Regions from separate parts of the Methylibium sp. Pch-M genome, predicted to be linked through region 1. Evidence: predicted binding sites of a transcription regulator. Region 1 holds the regulator's gene; each other region holds the start of a gene.
What was found. The regulator sigma-54, encoded in region 1, starts transcription at its own class of promoters, with help from an activator protein. The targets are predictions, from matches to a motif close to TGGCANGNAANCTGCTTT.
Positions count from the first base shown of each region.

Region 1 (7,300 bases):
CGGCCGGCCGTGGCAAGCGGTCGAACTCACCCTAGAATCGGCAGCAAGATTCATGCCGATTCCCTCCATGTCCGCTCCGACCCCCTATCCTGCATCGCGGTGCACCTTGCTGGCGCAGCCTGTTGGCCGGGCCGTCCTGGCGGTGCTGGGGCTGGCCCTGCTGCCGGCCTTCGCCGCCGAAAAGGCTGACCGCAGCCAGCCGCTGGCCTTCACCGCCGACTCGGCCCGGGTCGACGAGGTCAAGCAGTTGAACATCCTGTCGGGCAACGTCGAGATCACCAAGGGCAGCATCGTCATCCGCGCCGACCGCGTGGAGGTGCGCCAGAGTCCCGAGGGCTACCAGTCCGCGGTGGCGACCGGCTGGCCGAACAAGCGCGCCTACTTCCGCCAGAAGCGCGGCAGCAACGACGAGTACATCGAGGGCGAGGCCGAGCGCCTCGAGTACGACGGCCGCGGCGACACCGTGCGGCTCGTGAACCAGGCCGTGCTGCGGCGCTTCCGCGGCAGCACGCTGGCCGACGAGGTGGCCGGCAACACCATTTCCTACGACAACGTGACCGAGGTGTTCCAGGTGCTCGGCGGCCCGGCCTCCGCGGCCGCGCCGGGCCGGGTGCGCGGGGTGCTGACGCCGCGCGAGAACCCGGCCTCGGCGCCCAACTCCGGGGCGGGGACGCGGCCATGAACACGGCGATGGCGAGCCGCCTGGAGGCTCGCGGACTGCAGAAGAGCTACGGCGCCCGCAAGGTCGTCAAGGACGTGCACCTCGCCGTCGCGGCCGGCGAGGTGGTGGGCCTGCTGGGCCCGAACGGCGCCGGCAAGACCACCAGCTTCTACATGATCGTGGGCCTGGTGCGCGCCGACGCCGGCGAGATCCGCATCGACGGCGCGCCGATCGAGCGCCTGCCGATCCACCAGCGCTCGCGCCTCGGGCTGTCCTACCTGCCGCAGGAGGCCTCGATCTTCCGCAAGCTCACCGTCGAGGAGAACATCCGCGCGGTGCTGGAGCTGCAGTTCGACGAGCGCGGCAAGGCCTACACCAAGGCACGCATCGACGAGCTGCTCGACGGCCTGCTGCACGACCTGTCGATCGACAAGCTGCGCGACAGCCCGGCACCGGCCCTGTCGGGCGGCGAGCGGCGGCGCGTCGAGATCGCCCGCGCGCTGGCCACGCAGCCGCGCTTCATCCTGCTCGACGAGCCGTTCGCCGGCGTCGATCCGATCGCGGTGATCGAGATCCAGCGAATCATCGGCTTCCTCAAGAGCCGCGGCATCGGCGTGCTGATCACCGACCACAACGTGCGCGAGACCCTGGGCATCTGCCACCGCGCCTACATCATCAGCGAAGGACGCGTGCTGGCCGAAGGCACCCCCGAGCAGATCGTCGAGAACGCCGACGTCCGCAAGGTCTACCTCGGCGAGCACTTCAGGATGTGATGAAGCCTTCCCTGCAGGTCCGTTTTTCGCAGCATCTGGCGCTCACGCCGCAGCTGCAGCAGTCGATCCGGCTGCTGCAGCTTTCCACGCTCGAGCTTCACCAGGAAGTCGAGCAGATGCTGGAACAGAACCCCTTCCTCGAAGTGGAGGAGGATGCGCCGACGCCGTTCGACGCGCCGGTGGAGCGCGCCACGGTCTCCGAACGCCAGGCCGACGAGGCCTGGGAGGGCTCGGGGTCCGAGGCGGCCGCCGACCCCGAGCCGGTCGCGGTGGATGCGGCCGAGTTCGGCACCACCGAGCGCGAGGACTGGGAGAACGGTACCGAGCGCGAGGACTTCGACGGCATCCGCGAGACGCCCGGCAAGGCCGGCAACAACGACAGCGACGAGTTCGACCCCATGGAGCGCAGCAGCGCCGGGGTGAGCCTGCAGGACCACCTGCGCGACCAGTTGCGCGGCATGCGCCTGAGCGACGAGGACCGCGGCGCGGTGATGGTGCTGATCGAATCGCTCGACGAGGACGGCTACCTGGCCGACCCGCTGGAAGAGATCGCCCAGCGCCTGGCCGGCGACGAGGACGACATCGCGGTCGAGGAGCTGCTCGACCGCCTGCGCTGTGCGCTGAAGTGGCTGCACAACCTGGAGCCGCTGGGCGTGGGGGCGCGCGACCTGTCGGAGTGCCTGACGCTGCAGCTGCGGGCCGGACCGCGCTGCGAGGCGCAGATGATCGCGATCCTGATCTGCAAGTACCACCTCGAGCTGCTGGCGCGGCGCGACGGCAAGAAGCTGATGGCCGCCACCGGCGCCGACGAGGAGCTGCTGAAGGCCGCGCAGGCACTGATCGTGCGCTGCGAGCCCAAGCCCGGCCGGCCCTTCACCAAGGCCGAGGCCAACATCATCGTGCCCGATGTCATCGTGCAGAAGGCCGGCCGCGGCTGGCGCGTCGTGCTCAACCCCGACGTGATGCCCAAGCTCCGCATCAACGACCTCTACGCACAGGCCATCAAGCAGCAGCGCGGCGCGCGCACCGAATCGGGCGCGGGCCTGAGCTCGCGGCTGCAGGAGGCGCGCTGGTTCATGAAGAACATCCTGCAGCGCTTCGACACCATCCAGCGCGTGTCGCAGGCCATCGTCGAGCGGCAGAAGGCCTTCTTCAGCCATGGCGCGATCGCGATGAAGCCGCTGGTGCTGCGCGAGATCGCCGACGAACTGGGCCTGCACGAGTCGACCATCTCGCGCGTGACCACCGCCAAGTACATGTCCACGCCCTACGGCACCTTCGAGCTGAAGTACTTCTTCGGCTCCTCGCTCAACACCGAGGCCGGCGGCAACGCATCGAGCACCGCGGTGCGCGCGCTGATCAAGCAGCTGGTCAGCGCGGAGGACGCCAAGAAGCCGCTGTCGGACAGCCAGCTCAGCAGCATGCTGGAAGAGCAGGGCATCCAGGTGGCGCGCCGCACGGTGGCGAAGTACCGCGAGGCGCTGAAGATCGCGCCGGCCAACCTGCGGCGCACGATGATGTGACGACGAGGTCCCGGGCCCCACCGGCACCCAGGGCCTCGCGCGGCGTCGACCGACGCGCGGGCGCAACCCTCGAACCCCTCTGCACGCATGAACGCCGTCCTCCCGCCCGACGCCCCGCCGTCCTCGTTGTTCCTCCCCTGCGCGGCCGGCGTCGAGGCGCTGCTCGCCGACGAGGTGGCCCGGCTGCTGCCGGGCGCGGCGGCACGGACGCAGCGCGGCGGCGTGTTGGTGCACGGCGGCCCGCGCGAGGCGATGGCGCTCAACCTCGGCAGCCGGCTCGCCCAGCGCGTGCTGTGGCAGGTGGCCGATGCGCCCTACCGCAGCGAGGACGACCTGTACGCGCTGGCCCGCAGCCCGCGCTGGCCCGACTGGATCACCCCCAAACAGACTCTGAAGGTCGACGTGACGGCCCAGCGCGCGCCGCTCAAGAGCCTGAACTTCGCCGCGCTGCGCATCAAGGACGGCGTGTGCGACGCGATGCGCGACGCCCTCGGCGCGCGACCCAGCGTCGACACCCGCCGCCCCGACCTGCCGCTGCTGCTGCACCTGGCGCCCGAGCACGCCACGCTGTACGTCGACACCTCGGGCGAGGCGCTGTTCAAGCGCGGCTGGCGCGAGGACCAGGGCGAGGCGCCGCTGAAGGAGACGCTGGCCGCCGCGATGCTGGCCGCCGCCGGCTGGCAGGGCCGCGAGGCCGACGGCCCGCTGCTCGACCCGGTGTGCGGCTCCGGCACGATCGCGATCGAGGCGGCGCAGATCGCCTGTGGCATCGCTCCCGGCTCGCTGCGGCGCTTCGCCTTCGAGCGCCTCGGGCCGTTCCGCGATGCCGGCAGCCAGCGTCTGTGGCGCGAGCTGCGCGAGGCCGCGCGGGCGGCCGTGCATGCCAGCGCGGTGCCCATCTTCGCCGGCGACGTGGCCTTCCGCATGACCGACTTCGCGGCGCGCAACGCGGCACGCGCCGGCGTCGCCGCCGCGATCGAACTGAAGACGGTCGACGCGCTGCAGCGCACCGCCCCCGCCGAACGCGGCACGCTGATGCTCAACCCGCCCTATGGCGAGCGCATCGACCCCAAGGGCTCGCGCGGCGACGGGGCCGGCCGGCGTGCACCGCCGACCGCCGCGCGCGAGGGTTTCGAGGACGGCGCCTCGGCCCACGAGTTCTTCACCCGCCTCGCCACCCACTGGAAGCGCGCCTACCCGGGCTGGACCGCCTGGGTGCTCAGCCCCGACATGAAGCTGCCGCAGGCGATGCGCTTGAAGGAGAGCCGGCGCGTGCCGATGTGGAACGGCCCGATCGAGTGCCGTCTGTTCCGCTTCGACCTGGTGGCCGGCTCGATGCGCGAGCCGGGCTGAAGAAGAAGCCCCGGAGCGCCCGCGGCCCTCAGCGCGGCACTTCGATCTCGACCGGCGCCGACGTGGCCATCACCTGCTGGTCGGCGTTCTGCAGCAGCTCGACCCTGAACTTGTAGGTGCCCGGCGGCGGCGCGAGCCAGACCTCGGTCAGGCCCTTGACGAGGTCGATGCGCTCGGTCGGCGCGCCGGCCCGCTCGGCGACCAGCCGGAAGTGGCCCACGCCCTTGTCCTGGATGTCCACGTGGCCCACGTTCAGGCCCGAGGCGTGCAGCCGCACCCGGAACGGCGTGCGCAGCGGCTCGCCGCTGCGCGGCTCGAGGATCGCGACGCCGGGCTGGATCAGCGTCTTCGGGTCGACGTCGTCGTTCTTCTTCGTCACCGTGATCTTCATCGGCTTGCTGTAGACGAAGTAGGGGATGTGCTTGTGATCCGCCAGCAGCAGCCGCAGCGTGTAGGTGCCGGGCACGAAGGTCAGCACCGTCTCCATCTGGCCCTTGCCGAAGTGGATGTACTGGTCGTTGAAGGGCAGCGGCTGGGTGAAGTCGAGCGGCAGGTCGCGGTTGACCAGCAGGTGGTGGTGCCCGGCGCCGTCGACCGGCTTGACGATCGGCGCGAGCCCGTAGCGCGACAGGCCGAACTTCAGCACGAAGGGCGTCTCGATGCTGTCGCCGTCGCGCAGGTTGGTGAAGTAGGTCTCGGGTTGCTGGGTGCGCAGCGGCGAGCTGAGCCACGGGTGGTCGGCCGCGAGGGCCGGTGCGGCCAGCAGGGCGGCCGCGATCCAGGCGAAGTACGAACGCATCGTTGGGGGTCTTTCGGGCAGGAGTCTTGCGGGTCGGTCAGCGCAGCACCGGAGTGTCCGGCAATTCGTTCGGATTGCCACCCCCTGGCGCCGCCGGGAAGTGCTCGCGCAACACGGCATCCACGGCGTCGATCGCGGCGTGCAGCCCGTCCTCGAAGCGCCGCTCGCGGAACGCCGCGCCCATGCCATCGACGATGGCCTGCCAGCCCGCCGCGTCCACGTGCCGCGTGAGGCCGCGGTCGGCCACGATCTCGATGCGGTGGTCAGCCAGCAGCAGGTAGATCAGCACGCCGTTGTTGTGCTCGGTGTCCCACACGCGCAGCTTGCCGAACAGCGACAGTGCGCGATCGTGGGCGTCGACGTTGCGCCACAGGTAGCCCAGCGGCAGCCCGGCCTCCACGCAGACGCGGATCTCGCCGCTGTGCGCGGCCTCGCTGGCGCGCACGCGCTGCTCGATGCGCTCCAGCGCCACCGGTCCGAGCGCGCGGCGCGCGTCGTCCTCGTCGAGCCAGCAATGGCGCAGCAGGCGGATCAGCCGGTCTCTCATCACCAGTCTCCCGACGCGCCGCCGCCGCCGAAATCGCCGCCACCACCCGACGAGAACCCACCACCGCCGCCCCAACCGCCGCCGCTGCTGCCGCCACCGCCCCAGATGATGGGCGGCACACCGTGGCCGCCGGTGTCCAGGCCGCGCCGCCGCGCCGCGCCCAGGCCCAGCACGCCCACCAGCACCAGCGCCACCAGCGCCGCCGCGCCGCCGACCAGCAGGCTGGCCGACACCGCCCAGGCCAGGCCGCCGGCCCCGGCGCTGGTGGCCAGCGTGCCGAGCTTGCGGCCCAGCACGCCGGTCAGCACGGCACCGGCGATCGGCACCGCGAGCAGGAAGAACATCGCGAAGTCCTGCCACTGCGCGCCCGGCTCGGCCGCCTTCGGCCCCGAGCCCGGCGCAGGCAACGCCTCGCCGCGGATGCGCGCCGCGAGCTGGTCGACCGCGGCGTTCAGACCGCCCGCGAAATCGCCGGCCCGGAAGGCCGGCGTCAGCGCGCGGTCGATGATCTGCTTGGCCGCCAGGTCGGGCACCGCGCCCTCCAGCGCCTTGGCCACCTCGATGCGGACCTTGCGGTCGTCCTTGGCCACCAGCACGATCAGCCCGTCGCCCACCTCGCGCCGGCCGATCTTCCAGCTCTCGCCGACGCGCTGCGCGTAGGCGGCGATGTCCTCGGGCTGGGTGCTGACGACGATCAGCACCACCAGCTGCGAGCCGGCCTCGCGCTCGAAGGCGGCGAGCTTGGCCTCCAGCGCGCTGACCTGGGCGCGCGTCAGCGTGCCGGTCTGGTCGATCACGCTGGCGCTGAGCACCGGCACCGGCCGCAGGTCCTGGGCGCCGCTCGCGCTCCAGGGCCCCACCAGCAGCGCCAGCGCCAGGCTTGCGAGCCCGCGCCGCCAGCCGTGTCGCATCACGGTCCTACTTCGAGGCCGGCTTCTCGAAACTCACCGCCGGCGGCGCCGAGATCTGCGCCTCGTTCTGCACCGTGAAGTTGGGCTTGGCCGCGTAGCCGAACACCATCGCGGTCAGGTTGCTGGGGAAGCTGCGCGCGAGCACGTTGTAGTCCTGCACCGCCTTGATGTAGCGGTTGCGCGCCACGGTGATGCGGTTCTCGGTGCCCTCGAGCTGCACGCGCAGGTCCTGGAAGCCCTGGTTGGCCTTCAGGTTCGGGTAGTTCTCGGTCACCACCAGCAGGCGCGACAGCGCGCCGCTCAGCTCGCCCTGCGCGGCCTGGAACTTCTGGAAGGCCTCGGGGTTGTTGATCAGCTCCGGCGTGGCCTGGATGCTGGTGGCCTTGGCACGCGCCTCCACCACTTTCGTGAGCGTCTCCTGCTCGAAGTTGGCCTCGCCCTTGACGGTGGCCACCACGTTGGGGATCAGGTCGGCGCGCCGCTGGTACTGGTTCAGCACCTCGGCCCAGGCGCTCTTGGTCGCCTCGTCGAGGCGCTGGAAGTCGTTGTAGCCGCAGCCGCCGAGCGCCAGCGTGGCGAGCAGCATCAGGGCAGCGAGAAGGCGTCGGAGCATGGGGTGGTCCTTTCTGTGCGAACTCGGGGCGGCGCGCGGCAGTCTTCGGCACCGGTGCTGCGCAGATGCCGTCGGCTGCGCCGGGTTCAAGCGGCGCTTAGCATCGTAACCACTGTGGAC
Region 1 covers NZ_CP029606.1:2,065,107-2,072,406, reverse strand. Annotated here, with positions in the region: gene lptA (lipopolysaccharide transport periplasmic protein LptA) at 68-682, shown strand; gene lptB (LPS export ABC transporter ATP-binding protein) at 679-1,434, shown strand; gene C1M51_RS09990 (RNA polymerase factor sigma-54) at 1,434-2,957, shown strand; gene C1M51_RS09985 (class I SAM-dependent RNA methyltransferase) at 3,045-4,310, shown strand; gene C1M51_RS09980 (DUF4399 domain-containing protein) at 4,339-5,109, opposite strand; gene C1M51_RS09975 (TPM domain-containing protein) at 5,147-5,656, opposite strand; gene C1M51_RS09970 (YgcG family protein) at 5,656-6,567, opposite strand; gene C1M51_RS09965 (LemA family protein) at 6,575-7,180, opposite strand; gene C1M51_RS09960 (hypothetical protein) at 7,295-7,300, shown strand, end outside.

Region 2 (7,300 bases), 1.6 Mb from region 1:
TACTGGATCCACCGCGGCCAGCACGGCCTGAACGCCTGGTGGGCGCTGCACGCCCTGCACCACAGCCAGCGCCAGATGACGATGTGGAGCGACAGCCGCAACCACCTGCTCGACGACCTGCTGCGCGACGCGCTGCTGGTGCTGCTGGCGCGGGCGATCGGTGTGCCGCCGGGCCAGTTCATCGCGGTCGTCGCGGTCACGCAGTTGCTGGAGAACCTGCAGCACGCGAACCTGCGCCTGAGCTTCGGCCGCGTCGGCGAGCGGCTGCTGGCCAGCCCGCGCTTCCATCGCCTGCACCACAGCATCGGGCTCGGCCACGAGTCGAACGGGCAGGGCACGCTCGGCGGCCACAACTTCGCGGTGCTGTTCCCACTGTGGGACGTGCTGTTCGGCACGGCCAACTTCGAGAACCGCTACGACCCGACGGGCGTGCGCGACCAGTTGCCCGGCGAGGGCGCGCGCGACTACGGCCGCGGCTTCTGGGCCCAGCAGTGGCGGGGCCTGCAGCGCTTGTTCGGGCGCGCCTGAGCGACGGCGCGGCTGGCGGGCCTTGGGTATGCTCGTCGGATGAAGCAACTGGTCGATTCGTTCTGGCGTGCCGCCGCCTACTGCCTGCACCCGCGCGTCATCTGGCTGTCGGTGCTGCCGCTGCTGCTGACCGGCGTGCTGGCCGCGGTGCTGGGCTATTTCTTCTGGGAGAGCGCACTGATCGCCGTGCGCGCCCAGCTCGATGCCTGGTCCCTGACCGGCAGTGCGCTCGGCTGGCTTGAATCGGTGGGCGCGGGTGGCCTGCGGACCCTGGTCGCCCCCCTCATCGTGCTGGCGCTGGCGGTGCCGGCGCTGGTCATCCTGTCGCTGCTGGTGGTGGCGCTGATGATGATGCCGAAGCTGGTCGACCTGGTGGCGCAGCGGCGCTTCGCCGCGCTCGAACGCCGGCATGGCGAGCCGGTGTGGCGCAGCGTGCTGTACTCGCTGGGCGCCACCCTGCTGGCGGTGGGTGCGCTGGTGATCTCGATGCCGCTGTGGCTCGTGCCGCCGCTGGTGCTGTTGCTGCCGCCGCTGATCTGGGGCTGGCTCAGCTACCGCGTGATGAGCTTCGATGCGCTCGCCGAGCACGCGACGCGCGACGAACGGCGCGAGCTGATGCGCGTGCACCGCCTGCCGCTGCTGGGCATCGGCATCGTCACCGGCTACCTCGGTGCCGCGCCGGCGCTGGTGTGGGCGGTGAGCGCGGCGCTGCTGGTGTTCGCGCCGGTGCTGATCGTGGTGTCGGTCTGGCTGTACACGCTGGTGTTCGCGTTCTCGGCGCTGTGGTTCAGCCACTACTGCCTGGCCGAACTGCAGGCGCTGCGTGCACGCAGCGAGCCGGTGAGCGCGGTGACGGGGCCGCCCGATGCGATCGTGATCGATACGGTGCCGGCCGTGCCGCCCGCGCTGCCGCCGGTCTGAACCGCTGCCGAAGGAAGGACGAAATGGAATTCGGGCTGCTGATCATCGGGGACGAGATCCTCTCGGGCAAGCGCCAGGACAAGCACCTCGCCAAGACCATCGAACTGCTCGGTGAACGCGGCCTGCAGCTCGCGTGGGCGCGCTATGCGGGCGACGACCGTGCACGCATCACCGCCGACCTGCGAGACGCCTTCGCCAGCGGCGCGGCGGTGTTCTCCTGCGGCGGCATCGGCGCGACACCCGACGATCACACGCGACAGTGCGCGGCAGCGGCGCTCGGCGTGCCGCTGGCGCTGCATCCGCAGGCGCGCGACCTCATCATCGAGCGCATGCGCGACGTGGCTGCGGAGCAGGGCGTGCCCTACGAACCCGATCGCGACGACAACCGCCATCGGCTCAACATGGGCGTGTTTCCCGAAGGCGCGCGCCTCATCCCCAACCCCTACAACAAGATCGCCGGCTTCACGGTCGACGGCCCGGCGGGCGGTGCCGTGCATTTCGTCCCCGGCTTTCCGGTGATGGCCTGGCCGATGATGGCGTGGGTGCTCGACACCCATTACGCGCATCTCCGCGGCGGCGGGCAGGCCGAGCGTTCGGTGATCGTCTACGGGGCGATGGAGGCCGCGCTCACGCCGCTGATGGAGGCCATCGAGGCCGAGTTCGCCGACGTCAAGGTCTTCAGCCTGCCCAGCGTCGACCACCCGGAGCATGGTCGCCACATCGAGCTCGGCGTGAAGGGCGGCAACGCCGACACGCTGGGCCGCGCCTATGCCGCGCTGCTGACCGGACTGAGCGGCTACGGCGCCCAGCTTGGCCCTGAAATGGTGCGTTGACGACGCCCGGGAATGGTCGTTCTTGGTGCGTTATCTGCCTCGAATCAGTGCCTGATGTGCGATCCAGCCTGTCGATGAGCCGTCGAGGCGCACGCGCGCACCGTTCACGATCCTGTCCTGGGCATGGTTTCTGCTAAATTTCCGAGAGCCCTTTCCGGCCATTGCCGGGGCCTCTCAGCCCCATTCCCCCACACCGATCCAACGTCCCGCTAGGAGCACCTGATGGCCAACAAGACCGTCGCCGACGTGATGAAGATGGTGAAGGAAAACGAGATCAAGTTCGTTGATTTCCGTTTCACCGACACCCGCGGCAAAGAGCAGCACGTTTCCGTGCCCGTCTCGCATTTCGACGAAGACAAGTTCACGTCGGGCCACGCCTTCGATGGCTCTTCGATCGCCGGCTGGAAGGGCATCGAAGCCTCCGACATGCAGCTGATGCCCGATCCGAACACGGCCAACATCGACCCGTTCTTCGAAGAGCCCACGCTGATCCTGACCTGCGACGTCATCGATCCCGCCGACGGCAAGGCCTACGAGCGCGATCCGCGTTCGCTCGCCAAGCGTGCCGAGGCCTACATGAAGGCCTCGGGCCTGGGCGACGCCGCCTACTTCGGTCCTGAGCCCGAGTTCTTCGTGTTCGACAGCGTGCGCTGGAGCAACGACATGTCGGGCTGCTTCGCCAAGATCGAGAGCGAGGAAGCGGCCTGGAACACCGGCAAGGAATACGAGCACGGCAACTCGGGCTTCCGCCCGGCCGTCAAGGGCGGCTACTTCCCGGTGCCGCCGGTCGATTCGGGCCAGGACCTGCGCTCGGAGATGTGCCTGATCCTCGAATCGCTGGGCATCCCGGTCGAGGTGCACCACCACGAGGTGGCGAACGCCGGCCAGATGGAGATCGGCACGAAGTTCAGCACGCTGATCCAGCGCGCCGACTGGGTGCAGCTGCAGAAGTACGTGATCCACAACGTGGCCCACGCCTACGGCAAGACCGCGACCTTCATGCCCAAGCCCATCGTCGGCGACAACGGCTCGGGCATGCACGTGCACCAGTCGGTCTGGAAGGACGGCAAGAACCTGTTCGCCGGTGACGGCTATGCCGGCCTGAGCGAATTCGCGCTGTTCTACATCGGCGGCATCATCAAGCACGCCCGGGCGCTGAACGCGATCACGAACCCCGGCACCAACAGCTACAAGCGCCTGGTGCCTGGCTTCGAAGCCCCGGTGAAGCTGGCCTACTCGGCCAAGAACCGCTCGGCCTCGATCCGCATCCCCTACGTGGCCAATCCCAAGGGCCGCCGCGTCGAGGCGCGCTTCCCCGATCCCCTGATGAACCCCTACCTGGGTTTCGCAGCGCTGTTGATGGCCGGCCTGGACGGCGTGGAGAACAAGATCCACCCGGGCGAAGCCGCCACCAAGGACCTGTACCACCTGCCGCCGGAAGAGGACGCGAAGATCCCGACCGTCTGCGCCAGCCTCGAGCAGGCGCTTGAGTACCTGGAGAAGGACCGTGCCTTCCTCACCAAGGGCGGCGTGTTCACCGACTCCTACCTCGACGCCTACATCGACCTCAAGATGCAGGAAGTCACGCGCTTCCGCATGGCGACCCATCCGGTCGAGTTCGACATGTACTACACGCTCTGATCGCCGAGGCGGGCCTGCGGGCCCGCCCGCCGGCGCGCAAGTCGCGTGTGAGAAAGGGACGGCATCCGCCGTCCCTTTTTTTTGGGGCGCGGTGCGCGCCGGCAGCACGGCGTGCGTTGAATGCGGGATGCCGGATACTCCGGTCGCAGGGCGTCGCGCTGTTGCGGATCGTCGGGATGAAGGAGTCGGGATGAGTCGATGGACGGTTGAACTGCGCGTGCTGGTCGCGGCAGGGCTGGTGAGCTCGGCCGCTGGCGCGGGGGCCCAGGAGCCCGTCATCTACAAGTGCCCGGGCAACCTGTACACCAGCGCCTACACGCCGAAGGAGGCCGCCGCCAAGGGCTGCAAGACGCTCGAGGGCGCGCCGATCACGGTGATCCAGGCGCCGGCGCGGCGCGCTCCGGCCGCCACGCCGAGCGGCGAATCGCGTCCGGCCGACAGCCGCGTCGACCCGGCCGACCAGCGCGCGCGCGACACCGACAAGCGCCGCATCCTCGAGACCGAGCTGCGCCGCGAAGAGGAGCGCCTGACGGCGCTGAAGCAGGAGTACAACAACGGCCAGCCCGAGCGACGCGGCGACGAGAAGAACTACCAGAAGTACCTCGACCGCGTGGCCGAGATGAAGGCCAGCATCGAGCGCTCCGAGTCCGACGTGGCGGCCCTGCGGCGCGAGCTCTCCAAGGTCACCGGCGGCAGCGGTGGCTGAGCGCCGCGGCATTGCCGTCGCGGCCGGCGCGGCGAGCACCACACTGCCGGCTGCGGCGCACTGGAGCGAGGCCTTCGACCTGCTCGCCACCATGGTGGCGGTGGTCCAGCCCGACGGGCGCTGCCTGTTCGCCAACGCGGCGTTCGAGAACGTCCTGGGCCTGTCGCGCCGCAACGTGCTGCGGCGCGACTGGTTCGAATGGTTCGTCGATCCCTCGCTGCTGCGGGACACCGTCGCCGCGGTGGCCTGCAACGAGTTCTCGACCAGCCGCCTCGATGCCCAGCTCAAGCGGCCCTTCGTGTCGCCCGGTGAGCCGCTGCTGGTGCACGTGATCGTCAACCAGATGGAGCAGTCCGACGTCACGCTGGTCGAGCTGATCGAGATCGAGCAGCAGACCCGGCAGGACCGCGAGGAGCGCGCGCTCGACCAGGTGCGCGCCACCAAGGAGCTGATCCGCAACCTGGCCCACGAGATCAAGAACCCGCTGGGTGGCATCCGCGGCGCGGCGCAACTGCTGCAGATGGAGGTCGAGTCCAAGGGCCTGAGCGAGTACGCACAGGTCATCATCCACGAGGCCGACCGCCTGCAGGCGCTGGTCGACCGGCTGCTGGCGCCGCATCGCCGCCCGCACGTGGTGGGCGACGTCAACATCCACGAGGTGTGCGAGCGGGTGCGCGCCCTGATCGTGGCCGAGTTTCCCCGCGGGCTCCGGATCGAACGCGACTACGACACCTCGATCCCCGACTTCCGCGGCGACCGCGAGCAGCTGATCCAGGCGGTGCTGAACATCGCCCACAACGCCGCCCAGGCGCTGGGCGAGCGCATGGTGGCCGGTGACGCCCGCATCGTCCTGCGCACGCGGATCGCCCGGCAGGTCACGCTCGGCAAGCAGCGCTTTCGTTTGGCACTGGAATTGCATATTGAGGACAACGGTCCGGGCGTTCCCGAGGCCATCCGCGATCGCATCTTCTACCCGCTGGTTTCCGGGCGCGATGGCGGTTCGGGCTTGGGGCTCACACTGGCACAGACCTTCGTGGCGCAACATCAGGGCACGATCGAATGCGAGAGTGAACCGGGCAGGACGCTGTTCAAAATCACGATGCCGCTCCCCTGACCCGATGTCGGGGCTGCGGCTGGCAAGACGCTCAGGGATCGCAGAGCCGCATGAAATCCATCTGGATCGTCGACGACGATCAATCCATCCGCTTCGTGCTCCAGAAGGCCCTGCAACGCGAGGAGCTGCCGGTGCGCTGCTTCGCGAACCCGCGCGACGTGCTCACGGCACTCGACGAGGGCGACGCGCCGCAGGTGCTGGTGAGCGACATCCGCATGCCCGGCGGCTCGGGCATCGATCTGCTCGGCACGCTCAAGGAGCGGCTGCCGGCCCTGCCGGTCATCATCATGACCGCCTACTCCGACCTCGACAGCGCCGTCTCGGCCTTCCAGGGCGGCGCTTTCGAATACCTGCCCAAGCCCTTCGACCTGCCCAAGGCCGTGGAACTGATCCGCCGCGCGCTCGACGAGAGCCTGCGCGAGGACGAGGGCGACGAGCGCCTGACCCAGGTGCCCGAGATGCTCGGCCAGGCGCCGGCGATGCAGGACGTGTTCCGCGCCATCGGCCGCCTGAGCCAGAGCAACGTCACCGTGCTCATTACCGGGGAGAGCGGCTCCGGCAAGGAACTGGTGGCGCATGCGCTGCACAAGCACAGCTCGCGCGCCAGTGGCCCCTTCGTCGCGATCAACACCGCGGCCATCCCCAAGGACCTGCTCGAGAGCGAGCTGTTCGGCCACGAGCGCGGCGCCTTCACCGGCGCGCAGACCACACGGCGCGGTCGCTTCGAGCAGGCCGACGGCGGCACGCTGTTCCTCGACGAGATCGGCGACATGCCCTTCGACCTGCAGACGCGCCTGCTGCGCGTGCTGAGCGACGGGCAGTTCTATCGCGTCGGCGGGCACAACCCGCTGAAGAGCACGGTGCGCGTGATCGCCGCCACCCACCAGGACCTCGAGCAGCGCGTGAAGCAGGGTGCCTTCCGCGAAGACCTGTTCCACCGCCTCAACGTGATCCGCCTGCGCCTGCCGGCGCTGCGCGAGCGGCGCGAGGACATCCCGGCGCTGGCGCGCTCCTTCCTGCAGAAGAGCGCCAAGGAACTGGGCGTCGAGGCCAAGCGCCTGAGCGAGGCCGCGCTGGCGCGGCTGTCGAGCTTCGACTATCCCGGCAACGTGCGGCAGCTCGAGAACATCTGCCACTGGCTCACGGTGATGGCGCCGGCGCAGATGGTCGACGCCAAGGACCTGCCGCCGGAGCTGACGGCCATCGCCTCGGCTGCACCCATGACGGCCGCGCCGCAGGGCGCCGCCCACGGCGCCTTGCCCGAGGCGTCGGCCCCCATCGCCCCGAACGATCCAGCGGCCGCCGGCGCGGCCTACACGCCGATCGCTGCGGCGGCAGCGGTGGCCGGGCTCTGGCTCGACGATCTGGAGCGCGAGGCGCGTGCCCTGCTCGAGGCCGGCGTGCCCGACGTCTGGCAGGCCCTGACCGACAAGTTCGAGGCGCGCCTGATCCACACCGCGCTCGACATCACGCGCGGCCGGCGCATCGAGGCGGCCCACAAGCTCGGCATCGGTCGCAACACGATCACGCGCAAAATCCAGGAACTGGGTCTCGACG
Region 2 covers NZ_CP029606.1:3,623,481-3,630,780, forward strand. Annotated here, with positions in the region: gene C1M51_RS17410 (sterol desaturase family protein) at 1-528, shown strand, start outside; gene C1M51_RS17415 (EI24 domain-containing protein) at 568-1,449, shown strand; gene C1M51_RS17420 (molybdopterin-binding protein) at 1,473-2,282, shown strand; gene glnA (type I glutamate--ammonia ligase) at 2,505-3,923, shown strand; gene C1M51_RS17430 (hypothetical protein) at 4,114-4,629, shown strand; gene glnL (nitrogen regulation protein NR(II)) at 4,622-5,743, shown strand; gene ntrC (nitrogen regulation protein NR(I)) at 5,794-7,300, shown strand, end outside.
Region 2: the regulator sigma-54 is predicted to act here: its motif matches at 2,402-2,419, upstream of glnA (type I glutamate--ammonia ligase).

Region 3 (7,300 bases), 450 kb from region 1:
CCGATGCCCGACTCCTTGTAGCCGCCGAAGGCGGCGTGCGCGGGGTAGGCGTGGTAGCAGTTGGTCCACACGCGACCGGCCTTGATGGCGCGGCCCATGCGGTAGGCCACGTTGCCGTTGCGGCTCCACACGCCGGCGCCCAGACCGTAAAGCGTGTCGTTGGCGATGGCGAGGGCTTCCGCCTCGTCCTTGAAGGTGGTCACGGCCAGCACCGGGCCGAAGATCTCCTCCTGGAAGATGCGCATCTTGTTGTGGCCCTTGAAGATGGTGGGCTGCACGTAGTAGCCGCCGTCGAGGTCGCCGCTCATCTGGGCCTGCTGGCCGCCGATCAGCACCTGCGCGCCTTCCTGCTTGCCCAGGTCGAGGTAGGACAGGATCTTGGTCAGTTGTTCCTTCGAGGCCTGCGCGCCGATCATCGTGTCGGTGTCGAGCGGGCTGCCCTGCTTGATCGCGGCCACGCGCTTGAGGGCGCGCTCCATGAACTTGTCGTAGATCGACTCGTGGATCAGCGCGCGCGACGGGCAGGTGCAGACCTCGCCCTGGTTGAACGCGAACAGCACCAGGCCCTCGATCGCCTTGTCGAGGAAGGCATCGTCCTTGTCCATCACGTCGGCGAAGAACACGTTCGGCGACTTGCCGCCCAGCTCCAGCGTGGCCGGGATCAGGCTGTTGGCGGCGGCCTGCGCGATCACGCGGCCGGTGGAGGTGGAGCCGGTGAAGGCGATCTTGGCGATGCGCTTGCTGGTGGCCAGCGGCATGCCGGCTTCACGACCGAAGCCGTTGACGATGTTCAGCACGCCCGGCGGCAGCAGGTCGGCGATCAGCTCGGCCAGCACCAGGATGCTGACCGGGGTCGACTCGGCCGGCTTGAGCACCACGCAGTTGCCCGCGCCCAGGGCCGGCGCCAGCTTCCAGGCGGCCATCAGGATCGGGAAGTTCCAGGGAATGATCTGGCCGACGACGCCGAGCGGCTCGTGGAAGTGGTAGGCCACCGTGGTTTCGTCGATCTCGCTGACGCCGCCTTCCTGCGCGCGCACGCAGCCGGCGAAGTAGCGGAAGTGGTCGGCGCTCAGCGGGATGTCGGCGTTGAGCGTTTCACGCATCGGCTTGCCGTTGTCCACCGATTCCGCATAGGCCAGCAGTTCCACGTTGGCGTCGATGCGGTCGGCGATCTTCAGCAGCACGTTGGCCCGCTCGGTGGCCGAGGTGCGGCCCCACTTGTCGGCGGCGGCGTGGGCGGCGTCGAGCGCCAGCTCGATGTCCTCCGCGCCCGAACGGGCGGCGCGGGTGTAGGTCTTGCCGGTGATCGGCGTGATCACGTCGAAGTACTGTCCCTTCACGGGGGCCACGAACTTGCCGCCGATGAAGTTGTCGTACTGGGCCTTGAAGGCGACCTTGGAATCGGAGGAGCCGGGAGGGGCGTAGCGCATGGGGTGTCTCCAAAGTAAGTGGGATGAGCGGGTAATCCGTCGTTCGCGACTGCAGGGGCCGCGTGCCGGATGCCTTGGGGTCCGACAGGGCAGGGTTCGTGCCACGCGGCACACGGGGCCGCGCAACGACCGATCCATTGCAGTAATCGCGAACAAGGATTGCTACCGGCTGCGCCATCCAGGGTCGTGGCGGCGTCACTTGCTACCTGGTGGAGCAACAGCGGAGCAGGCGCGCAGGAATTCAACCTATGCGATCAACTACATAGGATGGACGGCGAAGATCCGCATCGATGCGGGCATCGGCGCCCTGCATCGATGCGACGCCGTGGCGTGCGCGGTTCGGCTCAGCCCTCGCGCCGCAGCGCGGGGAACAGGATCACGTCGCGGATGTTCGGCGAGTCGGTCAACAGCATCATCAGTCGGTCGATGCCGATGCCGCAGCCGCCGGTGGGCGGCAGGCCGTGCTCGAGCGCGCGGATGTAGTCGGCGTCGAAGTACATCGCCTCCTCGTCACCGGCGTCCTTGTTCGAGGCCTGGGCCGCGAAGCGCGCGGCCTGGTCCTCGGGGTCGTTGAGCTCCGAGAAGCCGTTGCCGAACTCGCGGCCGGTGATGAAGAGCTCGAAGCGCTCGGTGATCGTCGGGTCGGCATCGGAGGCGCGGGCCAGCGGCGACACCTCCACCGGGTAGTCGACGATGAAGGTCGGCTGCCACAGCTTTTCCTCGACGGCCGCCTCGAACAGGCCGAACTGCAGTTCGGCGAGCGACCAGTGCGCCGGAGCCTTCTCGCCATGCGCTTCGAGCTTCGCGCGCAGCACCGTGGAGTCGACGGCCTCCGCCGCACTCAATCCTGCATGGGCGACCAGCGAGTCGCGCACCGAGAGCCGCGCGAACGGCGATTCCAGGTCGACGGCCTGCCCACCGTAGGCGAGCTGCGCCGTGCCCACCGCCTTGCGCGCGGCGTGGCGCAGGATCTGCTCGGTGAAGTCCATCAGGTCGTGGTGGGTCCAGTAGGCCGCGTAGAACTCCATCATCGTGAACTCGGGGTTGTGCCGGACCGACACGCCCTCGTTGCGGAAGTTGCGGTTGATCTCGAACACCCGCTCGAAGCCGCCCACCACCAGCCGCTTCAGGTAGAGCTCGGGCGCGATGCGCAGGAACATCTGCTGGTCGAGCGCGTTGTGGTGCGTCACGAAGGGCTTGGCGTTCGCGCCGCCGGGGATGGGGTGCAGCATCGGCGTCTCGACCTCGAGGAAGCCGTGCTCGACCATGAACTGCCGGATCGAGCTCACGGCCTTGCTGCGCGCGCGGAAGCGCTCGCGCGAGGCCTCGTCCATGATCAGGTCGACCTCGCGCTGGCGGTACTTGAGCTCCTGGTCGGCCATGCCGTGGAACTTGTCGGGCAGCGGCCGCAGGCTCTTGGTCAGCAGGCGGATCGTGCCGACCTTGAGGCTCAGCTCGCCGGTGCGGGTCTTGAACAGCGTGCCCTCGGCGCCAAGGATGTCGCCCAGGTCCCAGTGCTTGAAGGCGGCCAGTGCCTCCGGGCCGACGGCGTCGGACGTGATGTAGAGCTGGATGCGGCCCGAGCCGTCCTGCAGCGTCGCGAAGCAGGCCTTGCCCATCACGCGCTTGAGCATCATGCGGCCGGCGATGCGGGCCGGGATGGCCAGCGCCTCCAGCTCCTCGGCGCTCTTGCCCTCGTGCAGGCGGTGCAGGTCGACGGCGTGGTCGCCCGGCTTGAAGTCATTGGGGAAGGCGGCTCTCCCCGTGGCCTGGGCCTGCGCACGCAGTGCAGCAAGCTTCTCGCGGCGTTCGGCGATCAGCTGGTTGTCGTCGGTGCCGGGCGTGGCGGCGTTCGGGGGCGTGGTGGTCATGGGGTGGTCCTGGGAGCGGCGGCACGCGGGCAAGGCGCGCGCGGCGGGCAAGCGGCGGATTTTAGAGACTGGCTCCGTGCCACCGGCCGGGGCCACCGGTCGAGGCGCGGCCGGGCCGCGCCGTCCCCGACAATCGGACGCCGCCCCTTCCGTCGCCGACCGCCTCGATGCCGCCCCGCTCGCTCGCCCGTGGCGCCGCCCTGAATCTGGCGGCGCGCTTCGCCGCGGTGTTGCTCGGCCTGGCCATCCTGGTCACGGTGGCCCGGCTCGGTCCGGCGGTGCAGGGGGCGTTCGCGCTGTTCGTGGCGGTGGAGGCCGCGCTGCTGACGTTGTTTTCCGGGCTGGGTCTGCTGCTGGCGCGCGAGGTGTCGCACCGCGAGGTGCCGCCGGCACCGCTGCTCGCCGCGCTGTTGCGCGCGGCGCTGGGGCTGGGGCTGGCGGCTGCCGCGGGCCTGCTGGCCGTGTCGGCCGGTTCGGAGGCGGCGCCCTACCGCCACCTGTGGCTGCTCGCGCTGGCTGCCCCCTTCCTGCTGCTGGTGCCGACCGCCAGCGGCCTGTGGCTGGGCCAGGGGCGCATGGGCCCGCTCAACGTGCCGCAGGTGGCGGCGCCGGCCCTCGTGCTGGCACTGTTGCTCGCCGCAGGGGCCGCGTGGCCGTCGGCGGGCGCGGCGCCGACCGTGCTCGCGGTGCTGGCGGCCTGGGTGCTCGGCAAGGCGCTGGTCGGCATCGGCACCGGCTGGGCTGCGAGGCGCGATGCCGGCCCGGCCGCGCCGCAGCGCGGCGTGCTGCGCGATCGTTGGCGCTTCGTGGCGACGATCGGCGCGACCAACCTGGTCAGCCTGCTGAACTACCGCGCCACGCTGTTCCTGCTGGAGCGCCACGGCGGGCTCGCCGAGACGGGCGTCTACTCGGTGGCGGTGCAGGTGGCCGAACTGCTGTGGCTGCTGTCGTCGGCGGTCACCGTGTCGGCCTACCACCGCATCGGCGCGCCCGACGCGCAACAGGCTGCCTGGACCACGCTGCGCGCCGTGCAGGTGAACCTGCTCGCGACGCTGCTGGCAGCGCCGCTGTTGTACGCGGGTGCCGCGTTCGCACTGCCGGCCGTGCTGGGCCCGGCCTATGCCGGCGCGGTGCTGCCGCTGGCGCTGCTGCTGCCGGGCGTCGCCGGCTACGCCGCGGCATCCAGCCTGTCGGCCTACTACACCAACCACCGCGGCCGGCCGCAGTGGTCGGCCGGCATCGCCGGCCTGTCGCTCGTGCTCACGCTGGGCATCGCAGCCTGGAGCATCCCCCGCCACGGTGCCGCGGGCGCGGCGCTCGCGACCTCGCTGGCCTACGGCGTGGCGATCGCGGTCGCGCTGGCGCTGTTTCTTCGCGATACGAAGTTGCCCTGGACGGCCTTGTTCAGCGGCTGGCGCGCGCCACAATCCGGGCCGGCATGAACGGCTTGAAGCGACCCCTGATCGGACTCTGGCAGCGCCTCGTCGCGCCCCGCATGGTCTATGGCGTGCGCAGCGCCGACGGCGGGTGGCGGGACCACAGCCGCATCGGCAGCCACACCCACGTGGAGGCCCGCGAGCGGCTCGTGCTGGGCGACCACGTGTTCATCGGCCAGTTCAACTTCATCGACGCCTCGGGCGGCCTGCGCATCGACGAAGGCTGCCAGATCACGAACTTCGTCTCGGTGCTGACGCATTCCAGCCACCTGGCGCTGCGCCTGGAGCGCGAGCGCTACTGGGGCCACGCGGCGCCGGCCGGCTTGCAGCGCGCGCCGGTGGCGCTGGGCGCCTGGAGCTTCATCGGACCGCATAGCGTGATCGCACCCGGCAGCACGCTCGGCCGTGGCGTGCTGGTCAAGGCCGGCAGCTACGTGAGCGGCGACGTGCCGGCCTTCGCCATCGTCGAGGGCCAGCCGGCGCGGGTGGTGGGCGACACGCGTGAGCTCGACCGGGCGTGGATCGAGCAGCACGAGGCGAGCTACGGCGAGCCGGCGCGCCTGGCCTACGAGGCCTGGGCGCGCGGGGAGGACGCGTGAGACTTTCAGTGTCGATCGTCGCGCCGGGCCGCCCCAAGCAAGGCCCGACCCTCGTGGAGGGGCGCTCGCCGTACCCGGCGAGCGGGGTGCTGTCATGAACCGGATTTTGTTCTTCGCCGACGCGAGCAACCTGCACACGCAGCGCTGGGTGCGCGAGATCGCCGACCGCGGCTACGACTGCGTGGTGCTCACGCGCCGTCCGGCCGAGGTGCCGGGCGCCAGCGACGTGATCGCGGTGCGCCCCGGCAGCGACGGCGCCGGCTGGTTCCTCGCGCTGCCCGAGGTGCAGCGCCTGGCGCGCCGGCTCTCGCCGCAGTGGTTGCACGGCCACTACGTCACGTCCTACGGCCTGTGGGCGGCGGCCTGCTCGCTGGGCGCACAGGTGCCTCGGGTGCTGACGGCCTGGGGCTCCGACATCCTGGTCACGCCGCGCGCCCCGGGGCTGCGCGGCGGTGCGATGGCGGCGCTGGTGGGCTGGTCGCTCCGGCGCGCGCGGCTCATCACCGCCGACTCGCAGGACATGCTGACCGAGATCCGCCGCTACGGCGTGACGGGGCGCTGCGAAGAGGTGCTGTGGGGCGCCGACACCGACCGCTTCCGTCCCGGCAAGCCGGCCGCCGACTTCGAGATCGCCAGCCTGCGCAACTGGGAGGCCAACTACAACATCGACACCGTGCTGCGCGCCTTCGCGCGGCTGCGCGCGGTGCGTCCGCAGGCCAACGCCACGCTGCACCTGCTCGGCGGCGGGCCCGACGAGGCGGCCCTGAAGGCGCTGGCCGCCGAGCTGGCGCTGCCGGCGGAATCGGTCCGCTTCCTGGGGCGGGTGGGCGAGGCGACCCTGATCACGACGCTGCAGCGTTCGCGCGTGTCGCTGAGCGTGCCGAGCAGTGACGCCACCTCGGTCTCGCTGCTGGAGTCGATGGCCTGCGGCCTGCCGGTGGTGGCGAGCGACCTGCCCGCCAACCGGCAGTGGATCCGCGGCGACGCCGATCTGCTGGTGCCGGCGCGCGACGCGAGCGCGCTCGCCGCGGTCCTGCTGCGGCTCCACGACGAGCCGGAGTTCGCGCGAGGCGAGGGCCTGCACAACCGCGCGCTGGCGGTGGAGCGCGCCTCGCGCCGGGTGCAGATGGACCGCATGGCGACGCTCTACGAATCGCTGCGCCCGCGGGTGGCGGTACCCGTCGCGTGAGCCGGATGAACCGAGAGGCCTTGCCATGACCCAACGCCGCATCAGCGTGATCGCCCCCTGCCGCAACGAGCAGGCGCATGTGGTGGCCTTCTGCGACGCGGTGGCCGCGCAGGCGCTGCCGGAGGGTGTGGCGCTCGAGGTGCTGGTGGCCGACGGCATGAGCGACGACGGCACGCGCGAGCTGCTGGCACAGCGCTGCGCGGCCGACCCGCGCTTCGCGATGATCGACAACCCGCGGCGCATCGTCTCGAGCGGGTTGAACCGCTGCATCGAGCGCGCACGCGGCGAGGTCATCGTCCGCATGGACCTCCACACCCGGTACGAAAGCGACTACATCGTCGAGTGCCTGGCCGCGCTGGAGCGCACCCGCGCGGCCAATGTCGGCGGGCCGTGGCGTGCCGAAGGCGAGGGCGCCACCCAGGAGGCCATCGCCGCGGCCTTCCAGTCGCGCTGGGTCACGGGCGGCGCGCGTTCGCGCGCGCTCGACCACGAAGGCCCGGCCGACACCGTCTACCTCGGTTGCTGGCCGCGTGCCACCTTCGACCGCTACGGCCTGTTCGACGAGGACCTGGTGCGCAACCAGGACGACGAGCACAACCTGCGTCTCACGCGCCGCGGCGCGGTGGTCTGGCAGAGCGCGCGCATCGTGTCGGTCTACCGCCCGCGCGAGACGCTGGCCCAGCTGTTCCGCCAGCAGCTGCAGTACGGCTACTGGAAGCCCTTCGTGATGCGCAAGCACGGGCAGGCGGCGGCATTGCGCCAGCTGGCACCGGGC
Region 3 covers NZ_CP029606.1:2,517,100-2,524,399, forward strand. Annotated here, with positions in the region: gene adh (aldehyde dehydrogenase) at 1-1,430, opposite strand, end outside; gene lysS (lysine--tRNA ligase) at 1,775-3,301, opposite strand; gene C1M51_RS12195 (lipopolysaccharide biosynthesis protein) at 3,469-4,743, shown strand; gene C1M51_RS12200 (acyltransferase) at 4,740-5,336, shown strand; gene C1M51_RS12205 (glycosyltransferase) at 5,431-6,525, shown strand; gene C1M51_RS12210 (glycosyltransferase family 2 protein) at 6,551-7,300, shown strand, end outside.
Region 3: the regulator sigma-54 is predicted to act here: its motif matches at 1,517-1,534, upstream of adh (aldehyde dehydrogenase).